DNA from 3 places in the Pseudomonas sp. 20-5 genome. Region 2 is predicted to be linked to each of the others. Evidence: predicted binding sites of a transcription regulator. Region 2 holds the regulator's gene; each other region holds the start of a gene.
The links. The regulator sigma-54, encoded in region 2, starts transcription at its own class of promoters, with help from an activator protein. The targets are predictions, from matches to a motif close to ANTGGCATNNANNTTGCTNT.

Region 1: the regulator sigma-54 is predicted to act here: its motif matches at 2,812-2,831, upstream of glnK (P-II family nitrogen regulator).
Region 3: the regulator sigma-54 is predicted to act here: its motif matches at 4,238-4,257, upstream of glnA (glutamate--ammonia ligase).

What each region holds. Positions count from the first base shown of each region.
Region 1 is NZ_CM165584.1:6,011,407-6,018,303, reverse strand. It holds gene betT (choline BCCT transporter BetT) at 1-700, opposite strand, end outside; gene AC1RB9_RS27740 (YifB family Mg chelatase-like AAA ATPase) at 825-2,318, opposite strand; gene AC1RB9_RS27735 (accessory factor UbiK family protein) at 2,359-2,619, opposite strand; gene glnK (P-II family nitrogen regulator) at 3,059-3,397, shown strand; gene AC1RB9_RS27725 (ammonium transporter) at 3,437-4,765, shown strand; gene AC1RB9_RS27720 (secondary thiamine-phosphate synthase enzyme YjbQ) at 5,026-5,451, shown strand; gene sutA (transcriptional regulator SutA) at 5,529-5,846, shown strand; gene AC1RB9_RS27710 (fimbrial protein) at 6,270-6,897, shown strand, end outside.
Region 2 is NZ_CM165584.1:5,025,154-5,032,050, reverse strand. It holds gene AC1RB9_RS23245 (ZIP family metal transporter) at 1-580, shown strand, start outside; gene AC1RB9_RS23240 (HPr family phosphocarrier protein) at 677-949, opposite strand; gene rapZ (RNase adapter RapZ) at 979-1,839, opposite strand; gene ptsN (PTS IIA-like nitrogen regulatory protein PtsN) at 1,841-2,305, opposite strand; gene hpf (ribosome hibernation-promoting factor, HPF/YfiA family) at 2,319-2,627, opposite strand; gene AC1RB9_RS23220 (RNA polymerase factor sigma-54) at 2,705-4,198, opposite strand; gene lptB (LPS export ABC transporter ATP-binding protein) at 4,424-5,149, opposite strand; gene lptA (lipopolysaccharide transport periplasmic protein LptA) at 5,149-5,676, opposite strand; gene lptC (LPS export ABC transporter periplasmic protein LptC) at 5,663-6,235, opposite strand; gene AC1RB9_RS23200 (KdsC family phosphatase) at 6,244-6,783, opposite strand; gene kdsD (arabinose-5-phosphate isomerase KdsD) at 6,783-6,897, opposite strand, start outside.
Region 3 is NZ_CM165584.1:5,815,832-5,822,728, reverse strand. It holds gene AC1RB9_RS26770 (mechanosensitive ion channel family protein) at 1-2,180, shown strand, start outside; gene AC1RB9_RS26765 (hypothetical protein) at 2,177-2,581, opposite strand; gene glnA (glutamate--ammonia ligase) at 2,729-4,138, opposite strand; gene thiI (tRNA uracil 4-sulfurtransferase ThiI) at 4,475-5,929, shown strand; gene typA (translational GTPase TypA) at 6,146-6,897, shown strand, end outside.

The sequences.
Region 1 (6,897 bases), 990 kb from region 2:
CGATCTGCACGGTCTGGTTCACCGGCCAGCCGAACAGGTGGTGCAGGCCGCTGTTGATCTGCAGCACGCCGTAGCCGAGCGAAGTCGCCACGCCGAACACGGTGCCGATGATCGCGAAGATATCCACCGCGTGGCCGATGGGGCCGTAGATACGTTCGCCGATCAGCGGATACAGCGCCGAGCGCAGGGTCAGCGGCAGGCCGTGGCGATAGCTGAAGAAGGCCAGGATCAGCGCGACGATGGCGTAGATCGCCCAGGCATGCAGGCCCCAGTGGAAGAAGGTCAGCTTCATCGCTTCCTTCGCCGCCTGCACGGTGTTCGGCTCGCCTACCGGTGGGGTGGTGAAGTGCATCACCGGTTCGGCAACGCCGAAGAACATCAGACCGATGCCCATGCCGGCGGAGAACAGCATGGCGAACCAGGTGGTGTTGCGGTAGTCGGGACGACTGTGGTCGGGGCCGAGCTTGATGTCGCCGTAGCGGCTGACGGCGAGGAACACCACGCTGATCAGGATCAGCGCCACGGCCAGTACGTAGAACCAGCTGGCGTTGGTGATGATCCATTGCTGGACGTGGTTGAACAGCGATTGCGCTTCTTCCTGGAGGAGCACGGTGAACAGCACCAGGGCCAGGATCAGGGCGGCGGAGGTATAGAAGACCGGAGGATTCAGGGTGCTCCGGGGGGTAGTGGGTGTCTCCATGTAAGCTAGCTCTCCTTGTGATCGGATTGCCCGCCGAAGGCGGAAGACGAAACAGCCTAACACATCGTGATAGCTAATTTGATTCGGAAAGCCTTAATCGATAGCTTTGCTGAATTATTACGCTTCACGTGGAGGTCGTTGCCCGATACTGCAGGGCTTCCGCCAGGTGCCGGCGTTCGATGGCATCGATGCGCTCCAGGTCGGCCAGCGTCCGGGCCACCTTGAGTATGCGATGCAAGGCGCGCAAGGAAAGTTCCAGGCGCTCTCCGGCAGCCTCCAGCCAGCGGCGGTCCGCTTCGGCGAGTGCACAATTGCGGTGCATCGCCTGGAGGTCGAGATGGGCATTGGCGCAGCCCTGGCGGGCCAGTTGCCGTTGCCGTGCGGCGCCAACCCGTTCGCTGATCTCGGCGGTAGCGGTTTCGCCGTGTCCTGGCTGCAGGCTGGTGCTTTCGCGGAGCACGCTGACGTGCAGGTCGATGCGATCGAGCAGCGGTCCGGACAGCTTGCCCCGGTAGCGCTGGACCTGTTCCGGGGTGCAGCGGCAGCGGCCGCTGGGATCGCCGAGGTAGCCACAGGGACAGGGATTCATCGCCGCCACCAGTTGGAAGCGCGCCGGGAAACGTACCCGGCCGTTGGCCCGGGCAATGACGATCTCGCCGCTTTCCAGCGGCTCGCGCAGGACCTCCAGGACCTTGCGCTCGAACTCCGGCAGTTCGTCGAGGAACAGCACGCCCTGGTGCGCCAGGGTGATCTCGCCCGGCTGCGGGCGGCTGCCGCCGCCGACCAGGGCCGGCGCGGAGGCGGAGTGGTGCGGCTGGCGGAACGGTCGCTGCGGCCAGTGCCTGAGGGGGACGTGGCTGGCCACCGAATGGATCGCTGCGACCTCCAGGGCCTCGTCCTCGTCGAGCGCCGGCAGCAGGCCGGGCAGGCGGCTGGCCAGGAGGGTCTTGCCGGTGCCCGGCGGGCCGCTGAGCAACAGGTTGTGCGCGCCGGCGGCGGCCACCAGCAGGGCGCGCTTGGCGGCGGCCTGGCCCTGGACCTCGGCCAGGTCTGGATAAGGGAAGGGCGCGCGGAGCAGGCCGCGGGCCTGGTAGGGCAGCAGCGGGGCCTGGCCGGAGAGGTGTCCGGCGATCTCCAGCAGGTGGTCCACGGCGAACACCGTCAGCCCGCTGGCCAGGCTGGCCTCTTCGGCATTTTCCTTCGGTACCACCAGAACGCGCCTTGCGTCGCGCGCCGCCAGCGCGGCCGGCAATACGCCTCGCACTGGCCGGATCGCCCCGGACAGGGCCAGTTCGCCAAGGCACTCCAGGCCGTCGAGGGCGGTGCCGGGCAACTGGCCGCTGGCGGCGAGGATGCCGAGTGCGATGGCCAGGTCGAAGCGACCGCCGTCCTTGGGCAGGTCGGCGGGGGCGAGGTTGAGGGTGATGCGCCGCGCGGGGAAGTCGAAACCGGCATTGAGCAGGGCGCTGCGCACGCGGTCCTTGCTCTCGCGCACCGCGGTTTCCGGCAGGCCGACCAGGGTCAGCGAAGGCAGGCCGTTGGCCAGGTGCGCCTCGACGCTGACGCAGGGGGCTTCGACGCCGACCTGGGCTCGGCTGTGGACAATCGCCAGGGACATGGATCGCTCCTTGATCTCACGCCGCTCGCAGGGGGAAGGATCAGTCGGCGGGCGGCGTCAGCTTGCTTTCGAGTTCCGCCACCTTGGCCTCCAGGGCTTCCAGCCGTGCGCGGGTGCGGGCGAGGACCAGCATCTGGCTGTCGAATTCCTCGCGGCTGACCAGGTCGAGCTTGCTGAAAGCGCTCTGCATCAGGGCGCGGAACTGCGACTCCAGCTCGGCCTTGGGCAACGGCGATTCGCCGGCGAACAGGCGGCTGGCTTGTTGGCTGAGGGCTTCGAAGACGGCTTTGGGCGGCAGCATGGCGAGGGTTCCGGTAACGAGTGGGCGGCAGTCTAGCACGATGTCGGCGGCGCTCGCGGGAGGGCCATTGCACACTTTTTGCGCAACTGTCGGAGCGCGTCTGCGCCTATTTGGTGCGCCGCCCGGAGGCCGGCGTTCCGCACTATCCCCGGGTTGGCGGCTAAGGGCTTGAAATCCGGCGGATTTGCCGGAGCTGGCAAGCTTTCTGCTTTGGCCGGGGTGAGGCGTGCACTGAAGCAGTACCGGTGCGGCAGATGAGGCGGTTGCGGGAGGCCGGCAGGTTGCGGCATCGAACGGCCGCAGCAGGGCCAGGTCGGGGCGGAGGGTCCCGATCATGCTTCCCAGAGGGACCGGCGCGTTACAAAGCCAGACACTGCGCTTAGACTGTCCTCGGGTTCGTTTTCCTGGGGCGAGTCCACCAAACACGGGAGAGAGTTTCATGAAGCTAGTCACTGCCATCATCAAGCCGTTCAAGTTGGACGACGTCCGCGAGTCGTTGTCCGAGATCGGTGTGCAGGGCATCACGGTGACCGAGGTCAAGGGTTTCGGCCGGCAAAAGGGCCATACCGAGCTGTATCGCGGCGCCGAGTACGTCGTCGACTTCCTGCCCAAGGTGAAGATCGACGTGGCGATCGCCGACGACCAGCTGGACCGCGTCATCGAGGCGATCACCAAGGCGGCCAATACCGGCAAGATCGGTGACGGCAAGATCTTCGTGGTGAACCTGGAACAGGCCATCCGCATCCGTACCGGCGAAACCGATACCGACGCGATCTAAGCCCAACCGAACCCCCAAAAGCCCCAGGAGAATACCAACATGACTCTGCGTAAGATCGCAGGGCTAGGAGCCCTATTGTCCCTCGCTTTGCCGGGCGTCGCCCTGGCCGCCGAGGAACCCGTCCTGAACAGCGGCGACACCGCCTGGATGCTGATCTCCACTGCGCTCGTCCTGCTCATGACCATCCCCGGCCTGGCGCTGTTCTACGGCGGCATGGTGCGAGCGAAGAACGTGCTGTCGATCATGATGCAGTGCTTCGCCATCACCGGCCTGATCACCATTCTCTGGGTGGTCTATGGCTACAGCCTGGCGTTCGATACCGCCGGGATGGAGAAGGGCGTCCTCAACTTCAATTCCTTCGTCGGCGGACTGGACAAGGCCTTCCTCAGCGGTCTCACCGCCGACGGCCTGACTTCCGCCACCGCGCTGTTCCCGGAAAGCGTGTTCATCACCTTCCAGATGACCTTCGCGATCATCACTCCGGCGCTGATCGTCGGCGCCTTCGCCGAGCGCATGAAGTTCTCGGCGATGCTGATCTTCATGGCGGTCTGGTTCACCGTGGTCTACGCGCCGATCGCGCACATGGTCTGGAGCGGTGACGGCGCCCTGATGTGGGACTGGGGCGTGCTGGACTTCGCCGGCGGCACCGTGGTGCACATCAACGCCGGTATCGCCGGTCTGGTCGCCTGCCTGGTGCTGGGCAAGCGCAAGGGCTACCCGACCACGCCGATGGCGCCGCACAACCTCGGCTACACCCTGGTCGGGGCGGCCATGCTGTGGATCGGCTGGTTCGGTTTCAACGCCGGTTCCGCCGCCGCCGCCAACGGCACCGCCGGGATGGCCATGCTGGTGACCCAGATCGCCACCGCCGCCGCGGCCCTGGCCTGGATGTTCGCCGAGTGGATCACCCACGGCAAGCCGAGCGCCCTGGGCATCGCGTCCGGCGTGGTCGCCGGTCTGGTGGCCATCACCCCGGCCGCCGGCACCGCCGGTCCGATGGGCGCGCTGGTGATCGGCCTGGCCTCCGGGGTGATCTGTTTCTTCGCCGCCACCAGTCTCAAGCGCGCGCTGAAATACGACGATTCCCTCGACGCCTTCGGCGTACATGCGGTCGGCGGTATCGTCGGCGCGCTGCTTACCGGGATCTTCGCGGCGCCGTCGCTGGGCGGCTTCGGCAGCGTGGAGGACATCGGCGCGCAGTTCTTCGTGCAGTTCAAGGGCGTGGCCTTCACCGTGGTCTACACCGCCGTGGTGACCTTCGTGATCCTCAAGGTGCTGGACCTGGTCATGGGCCTGCGGGTCACCGAGGAAGAGGAAGCGGTCGGCCTCGACCTGGCGCTGCACAACGAGCGCGGCTACAACCTGTAATACCTGCCGGCGCCCGGCTTTCCGCCGGGCGTCGGTTTGCCTCCCGCGCTCGCCTTCGCCGAACGCCATGCCCTTGTGCGTCGAAAGTCCTGGGCGCTTCCCGCGACTGCCACCACCTTTCCGCAACCGGTCTTTCAGTGACTGCCAGCGGACTGCGCCACCATCAGCTTTCACAGGTCTGCCTCTTACGCTCTTTGCTTTTTCAAATGCCGCGCTAGAATGCGCGGCGCGACGGATCGGAGCCGATTTGGAACAGCAGCATGTGGCAGCAGACCCTGATCACCTTGCGCCCGCGTCCGCGGGGCTTTCACCTCGTCACCGAGGAGATACTCGACGCCTTGCCGGAGCTTCGGCGGTGCCGGGTCGGCCTGCTGCACCTGCTTTTGCAACATACGTCGGCTTCACTGACCCTGAATGAAAATGCCGATCCTGCCGTACGCCGGGATTTCGAGCGTTTTTTCGAGCGGCTGGCGCCACGCGGCGAAGTCGGCTATGAACACAACGACGAAGGTCCGGACGACCTTCCGGCGCATTTCAAGGCCAGCCTGCTGGGCTGCCAACTGACCCTGCCGATACAGTCGGGAGGGTTGGCACTGGGCACCTGGCAGGGGATCTATCTCGGTGAACACCGGGACAGGGGCGGGGCACGGCGCGTGCTCGCCACCTGGCAGGGCGAGTCAGTATGAATTTTTTCCGGCGGCGCTCATCAAAACGCGCGGCTGGGCTATAACTAACCTGCTTTTGCAGCACCGAGAGGTTGACCATGAGCGAAGAAGAACTGGAACAGGACGAGCTGGACGGCGCTGACGAGGACGACGGCGAAGAGCTGGCCACGGCCGACGACGGCGAAGCGGACAGCGGCGACGGCGACGAGGCCCCCGCCCCCGGGAAGAAGGCGAAAGCCGCCGTGGTGGAAGAGGAGCTGCCCTCGGTCGAAGCCAAGCAGAAAGAGCGTGACGCCCTCGCCAAGGCGATGGAGGAGTTCCTTTCCCGCGGTGGAAAGGTGCAGGAGATCGAACCCAACGTGGTGGCCGATCCGCCGAAGAAGCCGGACAGCAAGTACGGCAGCCGCCCCATCTGATTTCGCGCCATCCCAAGGCCCGCCTCCCGCAAGGGATGGCGGGCCTTGTGCTATGGCGCCGGTCACTTTGACGGGCATCTCGCCCCGCCGCATCCCGGTTGGCGAGCCGATCTTTCGCCTGTTCAGGCACGGCTGGCGACGGGCCAAGGCCTTTTCCTTTCCGGTGGCAGCGCTACCGTTCCACATCGTCAACCGAAGCTGCTTGCCATCCAGGTGCTCCAAGCGGCGTCCGGGGTTGCCGGAGAGCGAGCTGTAGAGCTTGCTTAAGAATTTTCCTAGCGATTCTTAGGTGGATTCGCGGAGCCGTGTAGGTCCTGTCTTATGGCTCCTTTCCAGGTGTTCTGAAAAGATTAGCCACCCATCAAGTTCACTCCGGTTCCGGTGGATTTTCCCGGACATGCCGGACACATCGGTTGTCATCCCATGGAGTTCAAGACGTTCCGTCGAACCCTGCTGATCGCGGCAGTCCTGTTCGTTCCCGCCGGCACCAGCATGGCTGCCAATCTGTACGCTTTCGGCGGCCGCGATATCGCCGTCCCCTCGATCCTTCCCGAGGGAAACGTCACGTCGCGCTACACGTTCACTCCCATGCAACTGTGCGGCAAGCCCAGCTGCGATCTCATCGGCGTCGCTCTGTACAACAAGGGAAGTGTCTGGGACCCGGTCGATGGTCCGGACCTGAATACCAACGTGCCGGGCCTTTCGGTGCGCCTGCTGCTGGATGGCATACCGGCGAGCAGCCGTTTCAAGGGCACTTTCTCGCAAATCGCGGAGGTCCAGTTGTTCCGCAACTCGACGCCGCTCTCCGACGGCCAGTTCGCGAGCGGAGCGTTCAACTCGTACTTCCTCATTACCTACAAGGACGGGCTTATCGCGTCTGGCACCTCTTCCATCAGGTTGACCGGGAGCGTCACCACGATCAATGCGACCTGCCAGGTCGCCGACCAGACCGTGAAGCTGCAGTCGATCGCTGCCGCCCGGCTGAACGGCGTCGGCACCTACGCGGCCGTTACCCCGTTCAATCTGGTAGTGGCCGGCTGTCCTCGCGGGT
Region 2 (6,897 bases):
CGACCTCGGCTACTCGAAGTTCGGCGCGGGGTTCCTGGTCAGCTTCGGCCTGGCGGTCGGCGTGATGGGGCTGTTCATCCTCGGCCGGCTGATGCCGGACGTCCATCCCGGTTGCGAGGGCGCGCCACTGTCCGGTGGCATTCCCCCGCGCATCCTGCTGTTCGTCACGGCCATCGTCCTGCACAACATCCCCGAAGGCATGGCGGTTGGCGTGTCGGCCGGTGCCGGCCTGGACGAGGCGAACGGCCTCGCCCTGGGCATCGCTCTGCAGGATGTGCCGGAAGGTCTGGTGGTGGCGCTGGTGCTGGCCGGAGTCGGTATGTCGCGTTTCAAGGCGATGCTGGTCGGTGCCGCGTCGGGCCTGGTCGAGCCGCTGTTCGCGGTGCTCTGCGCCTGGCTGGTCGGCCTCTCCGCGCTGCTCCTGCCCTGGGGGCTGGCCGCCGCGGGGGGAGCGATGCTCTTCGTGGTCACCCACGAGATCATTCCCGAGTCCCACCGCCAGGGACATGCCGCCGAGGCTACGCTGGGCCTGGTGTTCGGTTTCTGCCTGATGATGGTGCTGGATACCGCGCTGGGCTAGGGGATTCATCCGACCCGAGCTGAATTGACGCCGGCCGCAATCGCCGGAAAGGAAAAGCCGCCAGTTGGCGGCTTTTTCGTTGTCGCTGGGAAGAGCCTACTCGCCCTCGTCGAACCTGTTGTTGATCAGTTCGACCAGCGCGTTCAACGCCTCGTCTTCCTGTTCGCCTTCGGTATGCAGGTGCAGGTTGGTGCCCTTGCCGGCAGCCAGCATCATCACGGCCATGATGCTCTTGCCGTCGACGCAGCTTTCAGGATTGCGGCCGACCCGGACCTGGCAAGGGTAGCGCCCCGCGACGCCGACGAACTTGGCCGCCGCGCGGGCGTGCAGACCGAGCTTGTTGATGATGGTGATCTCGAGGGCGGGCATCTTGGGGAGTCTGTCCTTCTTGTTATGGGCTAGCTGCTGAGATCGCGGTGGCGAATCTGCACGTTCTTCAGGGAATCCCTGAGTGCAGCGCCAATCCGCTCGGCGAGGTAGACCGAACGATGGTGCCCGCCGGTACAGCCTATCGCAACTGTTACATATGAGCGGTTACTGGCGGCGAAGCGCGGCAGCCATTTGTTCAGGTAGCCGACGATGTCCTGGTACATTTCCTCGACGTCCGGCTGGGCGGCCAGATACTCGCGGACTTCCGGCTCCAGCCCCGAATGATCGCGCAACTCGGGCTTCCAGTAGGGGTTCGGCAGGCAGCGCACATCGAACACCAGGTCGGCGTCGACTGGCATGCCGCGCTTGAAGCCAAAGGATTCGACGAGGAACGCGGTGCCGGGCTCCGGCTTGTTCAACAGGCGCAGTTTGATGGTGTCGCGCAGCTGATAGAGGTTGAGGCTGGTGGTGTCCAGCTTCAGGTCGGCGAGGTCGGCGATCGGTCCGAGCAATTGGCTCTCGTCGCCAATCGCCTCCGCCAGCGAACGGGTGTCGGTGGTCAGCGGGTGGCGCCGGCGGGTTTCCGAGAATCGTTTGAGCAGCGTCTCGTCGTCGGCGTCGAGATACAGCACATCGCAGTTGATGTGGTTGTCCCGCACTTCCTGCAACAGTTCGGGGAAGCGCTGCAACTGGCTGGGCAGGTTGCGGGCGTCGATCGACACCGCCACCTGTGGCTGCAGTAGCTCCGTGTGCAACAGGGCGCGCTGCGCCAGGTCGGGAAGCAGGCTGGCGGGAAGGTTGTCGATGCAATAGAAGCCGTTGTCTTCGAGGACGTTCAGGGCGGTGCTCTTGCCCGAGCCCGAGCGGCCACTGACGATGATCAGGCGCATGTCATTGCCCGTTCTGTACGTCTACCACGATCTGATAAAGCGCTTCGGCGGTGGGAGCGCTGCGCAGGCGGTCGCGTACGTCGGCACGGTCGAGCATGGCGGCGATCTGCCGGAGCAGTTCGAGATGTTCTTCGGTCGCGGCCTCCGGTACTAGCAGGACGAAGAGCAGGTCGACCGGCGCGCCGTCCAGCGCGTCGAAGTCCACGGGAGCATCCAGGTGCAGCACGGCGCTGATGGGGCTCTGGCAGCCAGACAGGCGGCAGTGCGGAATGGCGATGCCATTGCCGAAGCCGGTGGAACCGAGTTTTTCCCGGGCCACCAGGTTTTCGAAGATGGTCTGGGCGTCGAACTCCGGCAGCTCCCTGGCTACCAGGTTGGCGATTTGTTCGAGTACGCGTTTCTTGCTGCCGCCCGGCACGTTCACGAGGGAACGGCCGGGGGTCAGGATTTGCTCAAGTCGGATCATAGGGGAGGGGAGATCAGCGGGCGCCTACGCCTTGCTGCCGTTCGAGATACTTCTCTTTGTGTTTGATCAGTTGACGGTCGAGTTTGTCGATCAGCAGGTCGATGGCCGCGTACATGTCCTCATGTTCCGCATTGGCTACGATCTCGCCACCGGCGATGCGCAGGGTGGCTTCGATCTTCTGCTTCAGTTTCTCGACCTCCATGATCACCTGAACATTGGTGATCTTGTCGAAATGGCGCTCCAGACGGCTCAGTTTCTCGCCGACATAGTCGCGCAGGGCGTCGGTCACATCCAGTTGATGGCCACTGATGTTGACTTGCATACCGCGTTCTCCTTGTTGCCCGTGTGTAAGTGGCAGGTTAGCAACCTGCCTCCGGAACACCTTGGCGTGGATCAACGTCACACCAGTCGCTTGCGCTCGCTCGAAGGGGCTATGCCCAGGGATTCGCGGTATTTGGCGACGGTGCGGCGAGCCACTTGAATGCCCTGTGCCTCCAGTAAACCAGCGATCTTGCTGTCGCTCAATGGCTTTTTCGCATTTTCCGCGGCCACCAGTTTCTTGATGATCGCGCGGATCGCGGTGGACGAGCATTCCCCGCCTTCGGCGGTACTGACGTGACTTGAAAAGAAATATTTCAGCTCGAAAATGCCGCGCGGCGTATGCATGTATTTCTGCGTGGTGACCCGCGAAATGGTCGATTCGTGCATGCCCACCGCTTCGGCGATGTCATGCAGGACCAGCGGCTTCATGGCTTCTTCGCCGTAGTCGAGGAAACCGCGCTGGTGCTCGACGATCTGGGTGGCGACCTTCATCAGCGTTTCGTTGCGGCTCTGCAGGCTCTTGATGAACCAGCGGGCTTCCTGCAACTGGTTGCGCATGAAGGTATTGTCGGCGCTGCTGTCGGCGCGGCGGACCATGCCGGCGTAGGTGGCGTTGACGCGCAGGCGCGGCATCGCCTCCTGGTTCAGCTCGACCAGCCAGCGCTCGTTGTCCTTGCGCACGATGACGTCGGGGACGATGTATTCGGCTTCGCTCGATTCGATCTGCGAACCGGGCCGGGGATGCAGGCACTGGATCAGCTCGATGACCTGGCGCAGTTCGTCTTCCTTGAGCTTCATGCGCCGCATCAATTGGCTGTAGTCGCGGCCGCCGAGCAGGTCGAGGTAGTCGGATACCAGGCGCAGCGCTTCGTTCAGCCAGGGCGTGGTGGACGGCAACTGGCGCAGTTGCAGCAGCAGGCACTCGCGCAGGTTGCGGGCGCCGATGCCGGCGGGTTCCAGTTGCTGGATGCGGCGCAGCACGACTTCCACTTCGTCGAGCTCGACGTCCAGTTCCGGATCGATGGCGGCGAGGATTTCCTCGAGGGACTCTTCGAGGTAGCCATCGTTGTTGATGCTATCGATGATGGTCACCGCGATCATCCGATCGGTGTCCGACATCGGTGCCAGGTTGACCTGCCAGAGCAGGTGGCTGTGCAGGCTCTCGCCGCTGCTGGTGCGCGCGGTGAAGTCCCATTCGTCATCGTCGTTGCTGGGCAGGCTGCTGGCGCTGGTCTGGTAGATGTCTTCCCAGGCGGTATCCACCGGCAACTCGCTGGGTATGCGTTCGCTCCACTGGTCGTCGTCGAGGCTTTCGACGCTGGGCGTGGCGCTTTCCTGGAGAGGGCTCTCCTGGGGCGCGCTGGCCGCCTGTTCGGCGCCATCGGCGAGAGGGTCGCTGTTGTCGAAATCGTCGCCGTCTTCCTGGCGTTCGAGCATGGGATTGGATTCCAGCGCTTCCTGGATTTCCTGCTGGAGGTCCAGGGTGGATAGCTGGAGGAGGCGTATGGCCTGTTGCAGCTGCGGCGTCATCGTCAGCTGCTGGCCCATCTTGAGGACTAGCGATGGTTTCATGGCTGAGGGCTTAGTACCTTATTCGCTGGTACCGGATGGCACCATCCACTACTACGGGTGCCGAGGTGGCGGCACCGCCAGGAAGCAAATTATATGCCTGAATTTTCGTACTTTGCCTAGGGTTGCTCTGAATAAATCATCCGCTCCAGGCGGCACTCGTGGTTGCGAAACCGCGGGCGAGCGGAACCGCTCCGGCGAGGCCGGAGGGCGCGCTAGGAGATTTCTTCAGAGGCGGAACTCGTGCCCCAGGTAGACTTCCTTGACCAGGTCGTTGGCGAGGATGCTCTCGGCATCCCCTTCCGCGATCAACTGCCCATCATTGACGATATACGCCGTTTCACAGATGTCCAGGGTCTCGCGGACGTTGTGGTCGGTGATGAGGATGCCGATACCCTTCGCCTTGAGGTGATGGATGATCTGCTTGATGTCGCCGACCGAGATCGGGTCCACGCCGGCGAAGGGCTCGTCGAGGAGGATGAATTTCGGCGCGCTGGCCAGGGCGCGGGCGATTTCCACCCGGCGTCGTTCGCCGCCGGACAGGCTCATGCCGAGGTTGTCGCGGATGTGGTGGATGTGGAATTCCTGCAGCAGGCCTTCCAGGGCTTCCTTGCGACCGTTGCGATCGAGGTCGCTGCGGGTCTCGAGGATCGCCATGATGTTGTCGGATACCGACAGCTTGCGGAAGATCGAGGCTTCCTGCGGCAGGTAGCCGATGCCGGCCCGGGCGCGCCCGTGCATCGGCAGGTGGGTGACGTTCTGCTCGTCGATGCGGACCACGCCCTGGTCGGCCTGGACCAGGCCGACGATCATGTAGAAGCAGGTGGTCTTGCCGGCACCGTTCGGACCGAGCAGGCCGACGATCTGCCCGCTATCGATGGACATGCTGACGTCGCGGACGACTTGCCGGCCTTTATAGCTTTTGGCCAGGTGCTGGGCTTTGAGCGTTGCCATTACTGGGCCTTTTTCTTCGGCTGGATGACCATGTCGATGCGCGGGCGCGGGCTGGTCACCTGGGAGCCGGTGGCACGACCCGCGTTGACGATCTGGCGCTGGGTGTCGTAGACGATCTTCTCGCCTTCGAAGGTGTTGCCTTCCTGGATCACCTTGGCCTGGTCGATCAGCACGACCCGGTTCTGCGTGACGAAGTACTGGATGGTCAGGCCATAGGCCTTGGTCACGTCCTTGTCCGGAGCGGGTTTCTGCTCGTAGTAGGCAGGTTTGCCGACCGAGGTCACGACCTCGATGTCGCCGTTCTTGTCCTGCTTCAGGGTCACGGTGTTGCCGGTCAGCTTGGTGCTGCCCTGGGTCACCACGACGTCGCCGCGGTAGACCGCGACGCCCTGCTTGTCGTCCAGTTCGGCGCTGTCGGCCTGGACGCGGATCGGTTGTTCGCGGTCCGAAGGCAGGGCCAAGGCCATGGAGCTGCCGAGGGCGGCAGTCAGACCGAAAATAAGGGGGAGGGTATTAACGAACCTCATGCTGACCTCTTACGTTGGACAGCAGGTGCATCCGGCTGTCTTTCAGATACGCTTTCATTCCAACAGCCGTCGTCACTCCATTGGCCGCGTCGATTTTAACGGCTTGCTCGGTCTGTGCATAATTCTTGTCGGGGAATACGGTCAGCCGAGTGGTGGTCAGGATGCTTGGTTGGCCCTTGGCATCGGTACGTGCGACGCGCACGTCGTCGATGAGTTCGACCTCCTTGCCTTTCGGTCCGACTTCGGCGCGGGCGCTCTGGATGTGCCAGGGTTGCACGTTGCCACGGAAGAGCAGCAGGTCGGGGGTGGTGACGAAAGTGATGTCCGTGGCTTTCTGGTGCTCCAGCTTCACCGCGGTCATCTCGTAGTCGAGGCTGCCGTCCTCCTGGTACTGGAGGCTATGGGCATTCTCGGCATAGTAGTCGATGGTATTGTCCTGGCCGGGACGGGTCGGCTGTTCGTTGAACAGCTCGAGCCCGACGTTCCAGTAGTAGCCCGCGACGATCAGCAACAGGGCGATCAGGGCGAGCAGCAGTTTCTGGCGTAGTGTCTTCGGCATGGTCGGCTCTACAGATAGGCGCTCTGGGCGGCTTCGAGCGTACCCTGGGCGCGCATGATCAGTTCGCAGAACTCGCGGGCGGCGCCTTCGCCGCCGCGGGCCGCGGTGACGCCATGGGCATGCTGGCGCACGAACGGGTCGGCACTGGCTACCGCCATGCCCAGGCCGACGCGGCGGATCACCGGCAGATCGGGCAGGTCGTCGCCAAGGTAGGCGACTTGCTCATAGCCTAGTCCGAGTTCGCCGAGAAGTTCGTCGAGGACGGCGAGCTTGTCTTCCCGGCCCTGATAGAGATGCTGGATGCCCAGGTTGCGCGCGCGCCGTTCGACCACCGGAGTGTCGCGGCCGGTGATGATGGCGGTGCGCACGCCGGAGGCGATGAGCATCTTGATGCCATGTCCGTCCAGGGTGTTGAAGGTCTTGAACTCGCTGCCGTCGACGAGGAAATACAGCTTGCCGTCGGTCAGCACGCCGTCGACGTCGAAAATCGCCAGGCGTATCCGGCTGGCCCGGACCGGGAGTTCCGCGGCCGAATGGGTATCGCTCATTACATCACTCCTGCGCGCAACAGGTCGTGCATGTTCAGGGCGCCGACCGGACGGTCGTCCGCGTCGACCACCACCAGTGCGCCGATCTTGTTGTCTTCCATGATCTTCAGGGCT
Region 3 (6,897 bases), 790 kb from region 2:
GCTCCCGCGTCCTGGCGGCCCTGCTGCTGTGCCTCTGCGCCGCTCTGTTCTACTCGCCGCCGGGCGCCGCGGCGCTGCCGAACCCGTTGGCGGGGAGTTCCTCCGGTGGCGAGAAGGTCAGCGATGCGCAGTTGGAACAATCGCTGAACCAGGTCATCCAGACCCTGGAGAACGACAGGCAGCGCGCCGACCTGCTGAAAAAGCTGAAACAGCTGCGCGACGTGACCAAGAAAGGCAAGGAAAGCGAGGGTGGGGTGCTGGGGCTGATCGGCGATACCCTGACCAGCCTGGAAAAGCAGTTCCAGGGCGCGAACAGCCCGGTCGCGTTATGGGGCAACCAGTTCCAGCTGGCGCGTGCCGAACTCGAGGAGCGCTTTCCCAGCTGGCGCGACCTGCCGGCGATGGTCTTCGATTTTTCGGTGGTGATCCTCCTCTGGGCCTGCCTGGCCAGCGCGCTGCTCTGGCTCAGCCGGCGCATGCGCGAGCGCTTCGGCCTGTCGGCGGAGTTGCCGCAGCATCCGAAGACCCGCGACCTGCTGCTGTTTTCCCTGCGCAAGCTGGGCCCCTGGCTGGTGGCCTTCCTCATCACCCTGTACCTGTCGGTGGTGCTGCCGGACTCCCTGAGCAAGACCCTGGCGATGGTCATGGCCTATGTGCTGGTCTGCGGCACGCTGTTCTCCGCGCTGTGTGTGATTTCCCTCTCGCTGCTCAGCGGCCCGCACCGCCAGCGCGCCCTGGATATCCTGCGGCGCCAGGCGTTCCGCCCGTTGTGGCTGATCGGCAGCCTCGCCGCGCTGGGCGAGGTCGCCCACGATCCGCGGCTGATCGCCGGCCTCGGCGAGCACACCTCGATCTGCCTGAGTACCCTGGCCAACGCCAGCGCCGCGCTGTTCACCGCCTTGTTCGTGATGCGTTTCCGCCGGCCGATCGCCCACCTGATCCGCAACCAGCCGCTGGAGCGCCGCCTCAAGCGCCGTAGCCTGCACGACCTGGTGCAACTGGTCGGCTCGCTGTGGTTCGTGCCGGTGCTGGTGCTGGTGGGGATTTCCCTGTTCGCCACCTTCGTTTCCGCCGGCGACAGCAGTTCGGCGTTGCGCCGGGCGCTGGTCTGCGCGGTGCTGGCGGTGGTGGCGATGACCGTGATCGGGCTGATCCGCCGCCGTTCCAGTCGGGTCGGCGCCGGCCCGCGCCGCAGCGCGCCGTACATCGAGCAGTTGCAGAGCTTCGGCTACACCCTGCTGCACATCTTCGTGGTGCTGTTCTTCATCGAGGTCGCCTTGCGCGTCTGGGGCATGTCGCTGATTCGCTATGCGGAAGGCGAGGGCGAGCAGATCAGCATGAAGGTAGTCAGCTTCGGCACCACCCTGCTGGTCGCCTGGCTGATCTGGATCCTCACCGATACCGCGATCCAGCACAGCCTCGGCCTGGGCGGCAAGAGCCGGCCGAACACCCGCGCGCTGACCATGCTGCCGCTGATCCGCAACGTACTGTTCGCCACCATCGCGGTGATCGCCCTGATCGTCGCCCTGGCCAACATGGGCATGAACGTCACCCCGTTGCTGGCCGGTGCCGGCGTGATCGGCCTGGCCATCGGCTTCGGCGCGCAGTCGCTGGTGGCGGACCTGATCACCGGCCTGTTCATCATCATCGAGGACTCGCTGTCGATCGACGACTACGTCGACGTCGGCGGCCACCTTGGCACGGTCGAGGGCCTGACCATCCGTACCGTGCGCCTGCGCGACCTGGACGGCGTGGTGCATACCATCCCGTTCAGCGAGATCAAGAGCATCAAGAACTACTCGCGCCAGTTCGGCTACGCGATGTTCCGCTGGCCGGTGCCGGCGAGCATGCCGATCGACGACGCGGTGGCGCTGGTGCGCGAGGTCGCGATGGAGCTGCGCAGCGACCCGGCGGTCTACCGCAACCTGTGGTCGCCGATGGAATTGCAGGGCGTGGAGAGTTTCGACAACGGCCAGGCGATCCTGCGCTTCCGCTTCAAGACCGCGCCGATCAAGCAGTGGGAGGTCCAGCGGGCGTTCAACCTGCGCCTGCGTCGGCGCCTCGACCAGGCCGGCCTCGAACTGTCCATGCCGCGTCTCAACGTACAGTTGAGCCGGGCGCCCAAGGCGAAATCCGCGGAACCGGACGAGCAGGGCACGCCGGCGGACGGCGGCATCTAGCGCGACAGGATGACCCGGCAGATGCGGCGCATGTCGCGGTCGTCGATGCCGTCGCACTGCCACGGCGCACGCGATACCACGGCCCGGCACTGGCGGCGCATGTCGCGGCTGTCGATGTCGTCGCAGCGCTTGCGGTCGCCGCGGACGATGGCGCGGCACTGGCGGCGCGTGTCGCCGTCGCGGATGTCGTCGCAGTCGTAGCGCTGTCCCGGCGCCAGCAGCGCGCCGCAGTAACGCCGCAGGTCGCGGCTGTCGATGTCGCCGCAATCCCCGCTGTCGCCGCGTTCCAGTGCGTTGCACATGCGCCGCAGGTCGCGGTCGTGGATATCGCGGCATTCGGTGCCGGCCTGGGCGGGCAGGCTGAGGATGGCGGCAAGCAGGAGCCAGAGAGAGTGACGCATGGACGGTCCTTATCCTTGGGGCGGGGAGCGCGGCAAGTCTAACCGAACGGCGCGGCGAACTTTGCGTTTCTCCATGGGCCGGCCCATAAAAAAGGCCTCCCGAAGGAGGCCTCAAGAGGGTGACTCGTTGTTATAGGAAAGGGTGGATCAGACGCTGTAGTACAGGTCGTATTCCAGCGGGTGCACGAAGGTGCGCACCTTGATCTCTTCTTCGCTCTTCAGCTCGATGTAGGCATCGATGAACTCGTCGGTGAACACGCCGCCCTTGGTCAGGAACGCGCGGCCCTTGTCGAGTTCTTCCAGCGCCTCTTTCAGGCTGCCGCAAACCTGCGGGATTTCCTTCGCCTCTTCCGGCGGCAGGTCGTACAGGTTCTTGTCGGCGGCATCGCCGGGGTGGATCTTGTTCTGGATGCCGTCCAGGCCGGCCATCAGCAGCGCGGCGAAGGCCAGGTAGGGGTTGGCTGCCGGGTCCGGGAAGCGCGCTTCGATACGGCGGGCCTTCGGGCTGGATACGTAGGGGATACGGATCGAGGCGGAACGGTTGCGCGCCGAGTAGGCCAGCATCACCGGAGCTTCGAAGCCCGGGACCAGGCGCTTGTAGGAGTTGGTCGAGGGGTTGGTGAAGCCGTTCAGGGCCTTGCCGTGCTTGATGATGCCGCCGATGAAGTACAGGGCGGTCTCGGACAGGCCGGCATAGCCTTCGCCGGCGAAGGTGTTCTTGCCGTCCTTGGAGATCGACATGTGCACGTGCATGCCCGAACCGTTGTCGCCGTACAGCGGCTTCGGCATGAAGGTCACGGTCTTGCCGTAGGCGTCGGCGACGTTGTGCACGCAGTACTTCAGGGTCTGCACTTCGTCGGCCTTGGCGACCAGGGTGTTGAACTTCACGCCGATCTCGTTCTGGCCGGCGGTTGCCACTTCGTGGTGGTGGACTTCGACCACCAGGCCCATTTCTTCCAGGGCGTTGCACATGGCGGTGCGGATTTCATGGTCGTGGTCGACCGGCGGTACCGGGAAGTAGCCGCCCTTCACGCCCGGGCGATGGCCCTTGTTGCCGGACTCGATGTCGGCGTCGGTGTTCCAGGAAGCCTGCTCGGAGAAGATCTTGAACATCGAGCCGGAGATGTCGGACTTGAACTTCACTTCGTCGAAGATGAAGAACTCCGGCTCCGGGCCGACGAACACGGTGTCGCCGATGCCGGTGGACTTCAGGTACTCCTCGGCGCGCTTGGCGATGTTGCGCGGGTCGCGCTCGTAGCCTTGCATGGTGCTCGGCTCGATGATGTCGCAGACCAGGATCAGGGTCGGCTCTTCGGTGAACGGATCGAGGACGGCGGTGCTGTCGTCCGGCATCAGGATCATGTCGGAGGCTTCGATGCCTTTCCAGCCGGCGATGGAGGAGCCGTCGAACATCTTGCCGGCTTCGAAGAACTCATCGTCCAGCGCGTCGCGAGCCGGCATGGTGACGTGTTGCTGCTTGCCCTTGGTATCGGTGAAGCGCAGGTCTACCCACTTCACGTCATGGTCTTTGATCAGTTGGTGCGACTTGTACGACATGCTGTCCTCCAGGAGGGATTAGAGCTGGGAGCTTTTTCTGTGCCCCAGTATCGGGTGATGCCGGCCGGAATACTCCGCCAGGGCAACCTGCCTCACAAGTGAGCAAGTTGCGTGCCAGTGCCCGGAATCGGGCAGGGCCCCATGTTTGGCGGGGCCAGGTCTTCTTCAGGGTAGCTGGGCGGCCTTCGGGTGCACCGTTATGGTGCTCCATGTTGGTGCATCATTCCATTTTGGTGCAGCAAAAATAACTGTGCATATTTCTGCTCAATACGTGAGCAATTTCAGATATAATTCCGCCCCTTTTTTTCCGTCGCCCCGCGCGTTCGCGTCCCTCGCATGAAACTCATCGTCAAGACCTTCCAGGAAATCACCATCAAGAGCCGGCCGGTGCGCAAGCGCTTCATCCGGCAGTTGGCGAAGAACATCCGCGCGGTGCTGCGCGACCTGGACCCGGAGCTGAAGGTCGAGGGCGAGTGGGACAACCTGGAGGTAGAGACCGCCGTGGTCGACGCCAAGGCCAGGCGCGAGATGATCGAGCGCCTGACCTGCACCCCGGGCATCGGTCATTTCCTCGAGGTCCACGAGTATCCGCTGGGCGATTTCGACGACATCCTCGCCAAGTGCAAGGCGCATTTCGGCGACCAGTTGGCCGGCAAGACCTTCGCCGTGCGCTGCAAGCGCGCCGGCAAGCACGCGTTCACCTCGATGGAGGTGGAGCGTTACGTCGGCAGCGGCCTGCGCCGCGAATGCGGGGCTGCCGGGATCGACCTGAAGCAGCCGGAAGTCGAGGTGCGGATGGAAATCCGCCTCGACCGCCTGTTCGTCATCCATCGCCAGCATCCGGGCCTGGGCGGCTATCCGCTGGGCGCGCTGGAACAGGTGCTGGTGCTGATGTCCGGCGGCTTCGACTCGACCGTGGCGGCCTACCAGATGATGCGCCGCGGGATGATCAGCCACTTCGTGTTCTTCAACCTCGGCGGGCGCGCCCACGAACTGGGGGTGATGGAAGTCGCCCACTACCTGTGGGAGAAGTACGGCCGCTCGCAGCGCGTGCTGTTCGTCAGCGTGCCGTTCGAGGAAGTGGTCGGCGAGATCCTCACCAAGGTCGACGACAGCTATATGGGCGTGACCCTCAAGCGCATGATGCTGCGCGCCGCCAGCCGCGTGGCCGAGCGCCTGGAGCTGGACGCGCTGGTGACCGGCGAGGCGATCTCCCAGGTGTCCAGCCAGACCCTGCCGAACCTCTCGGTGATCGACCGGGTTACCGACACCCTGGTGCTGCGCCCGCTGATCGTCAGCCACAAGCAGGACATCATCGACACCGCCCGGCAGATCGGCACCGCCGAGTTCGCCCGGCACATGCCGGAATACTGCGGGGTGATCTCGGTGAACCCGACCACCCAGGCCAAGCCCTACCGCGTCGAGCACGAAGAGTCGAAATTCGACATGGCGGTGCTCGAGCGCGCCCTGGAGCGCGCCACCCAGCGCACCGTCGACCGGGTGATCGACGAACTCGGCCAGGACCTGCAGGTGGAAGAGGTCGGCGAGGTGCTGCCCGGTCAGATTGTCATCGATATCCGCCATCCTGATGCCCAGGAAGACGAACCCCTGGCCCTGGAAGGCGTCGAAGTCCAGGCGCTGCCGTTCTACGCGATCAACAGCCGCTTCAAGGAACTGGACGCCAACCGCCAGTACCTCCTGTATTGCGACAAAGGGGTGATGAGCCGCCTGCATGCCCATCACCTGCTCAACGAGGGGCACACCAATGTGCGTGTTTATCGTCCGGCTTAAGCAGCCGGGCTTGTTCGGCGGCAGCATCCGCCACCGTCCTCCCGACACGTCCGCCGCCTAGGCCGATGCCCGCCCTTCGGCGTGCCGGCCGGACCGGGGCAGCGTCCGCCTGCTGCTCGCCCCTTAATTGAAGAAGCCTGTCGTGTCGGGCGCCGCCCTGTCCGACCCCACCACCGCCGCGAAGCCGCGCTTCGGGCGTTAAACGAGACAAGACTTGTGATCGAAAATCTGCGCAACATCGCCATCATCGCCCACGTCGACCATGGCAAGACCACCCTGGTGGACAAGCTGCTGAAGCTGTCCGGCACCCTCGACCGCAAAGAAGCGGAAAGCGAGCGGGTGATGGACTCCAACGACCAGGAAAAAGAGCGTGGCATCACCATCCTGGCGAAGAACACCGCGATCAAGTGGAACGGCTACAACATCAACATCGTCGACACCCCCGGTCACGCCGACTTCGGCGGCGAGGTGGAGCGCGTGATGTCGATGGTCGACTCCGTGCTGCTGGTGGTGGACGCCCAGGACGGCCCCATGCCGCAGACCCGCTTCGTGACCCAGAAAGCCTTCAAGGCCGGCCTGCGTCCGATCGTGGTGGTGAACAAGATCGACCGCCCGGGCGCGCGTCCGGACTGGGTCATCGACCAGATCTTCGACCTGTTCGACAACCTCGGCGCCACCGACGAGCAACTCGACTTCCCGATCGTCTACGCCAGCGCCCTGAACGGCATCGCCGGCCTCGACCACGAGAAGATGGACGACAACATGGACGCGCTGTTCCAGGCGATCATCGACCACGTCCCGGCTCCGGTGGTGGACACCGAGGGTCCGTTCCAGATGCAGATCTCGCAGCTGGACTACAACAGCTTCCTCGGCGTGATCGGTATCGGCCGCATCACCCGCGGCAAGGTCAAGTCCAACACCCCGGTGGTGGCCATCAGCGACGACGGCAGCAAGCGCAACGGCCGCAT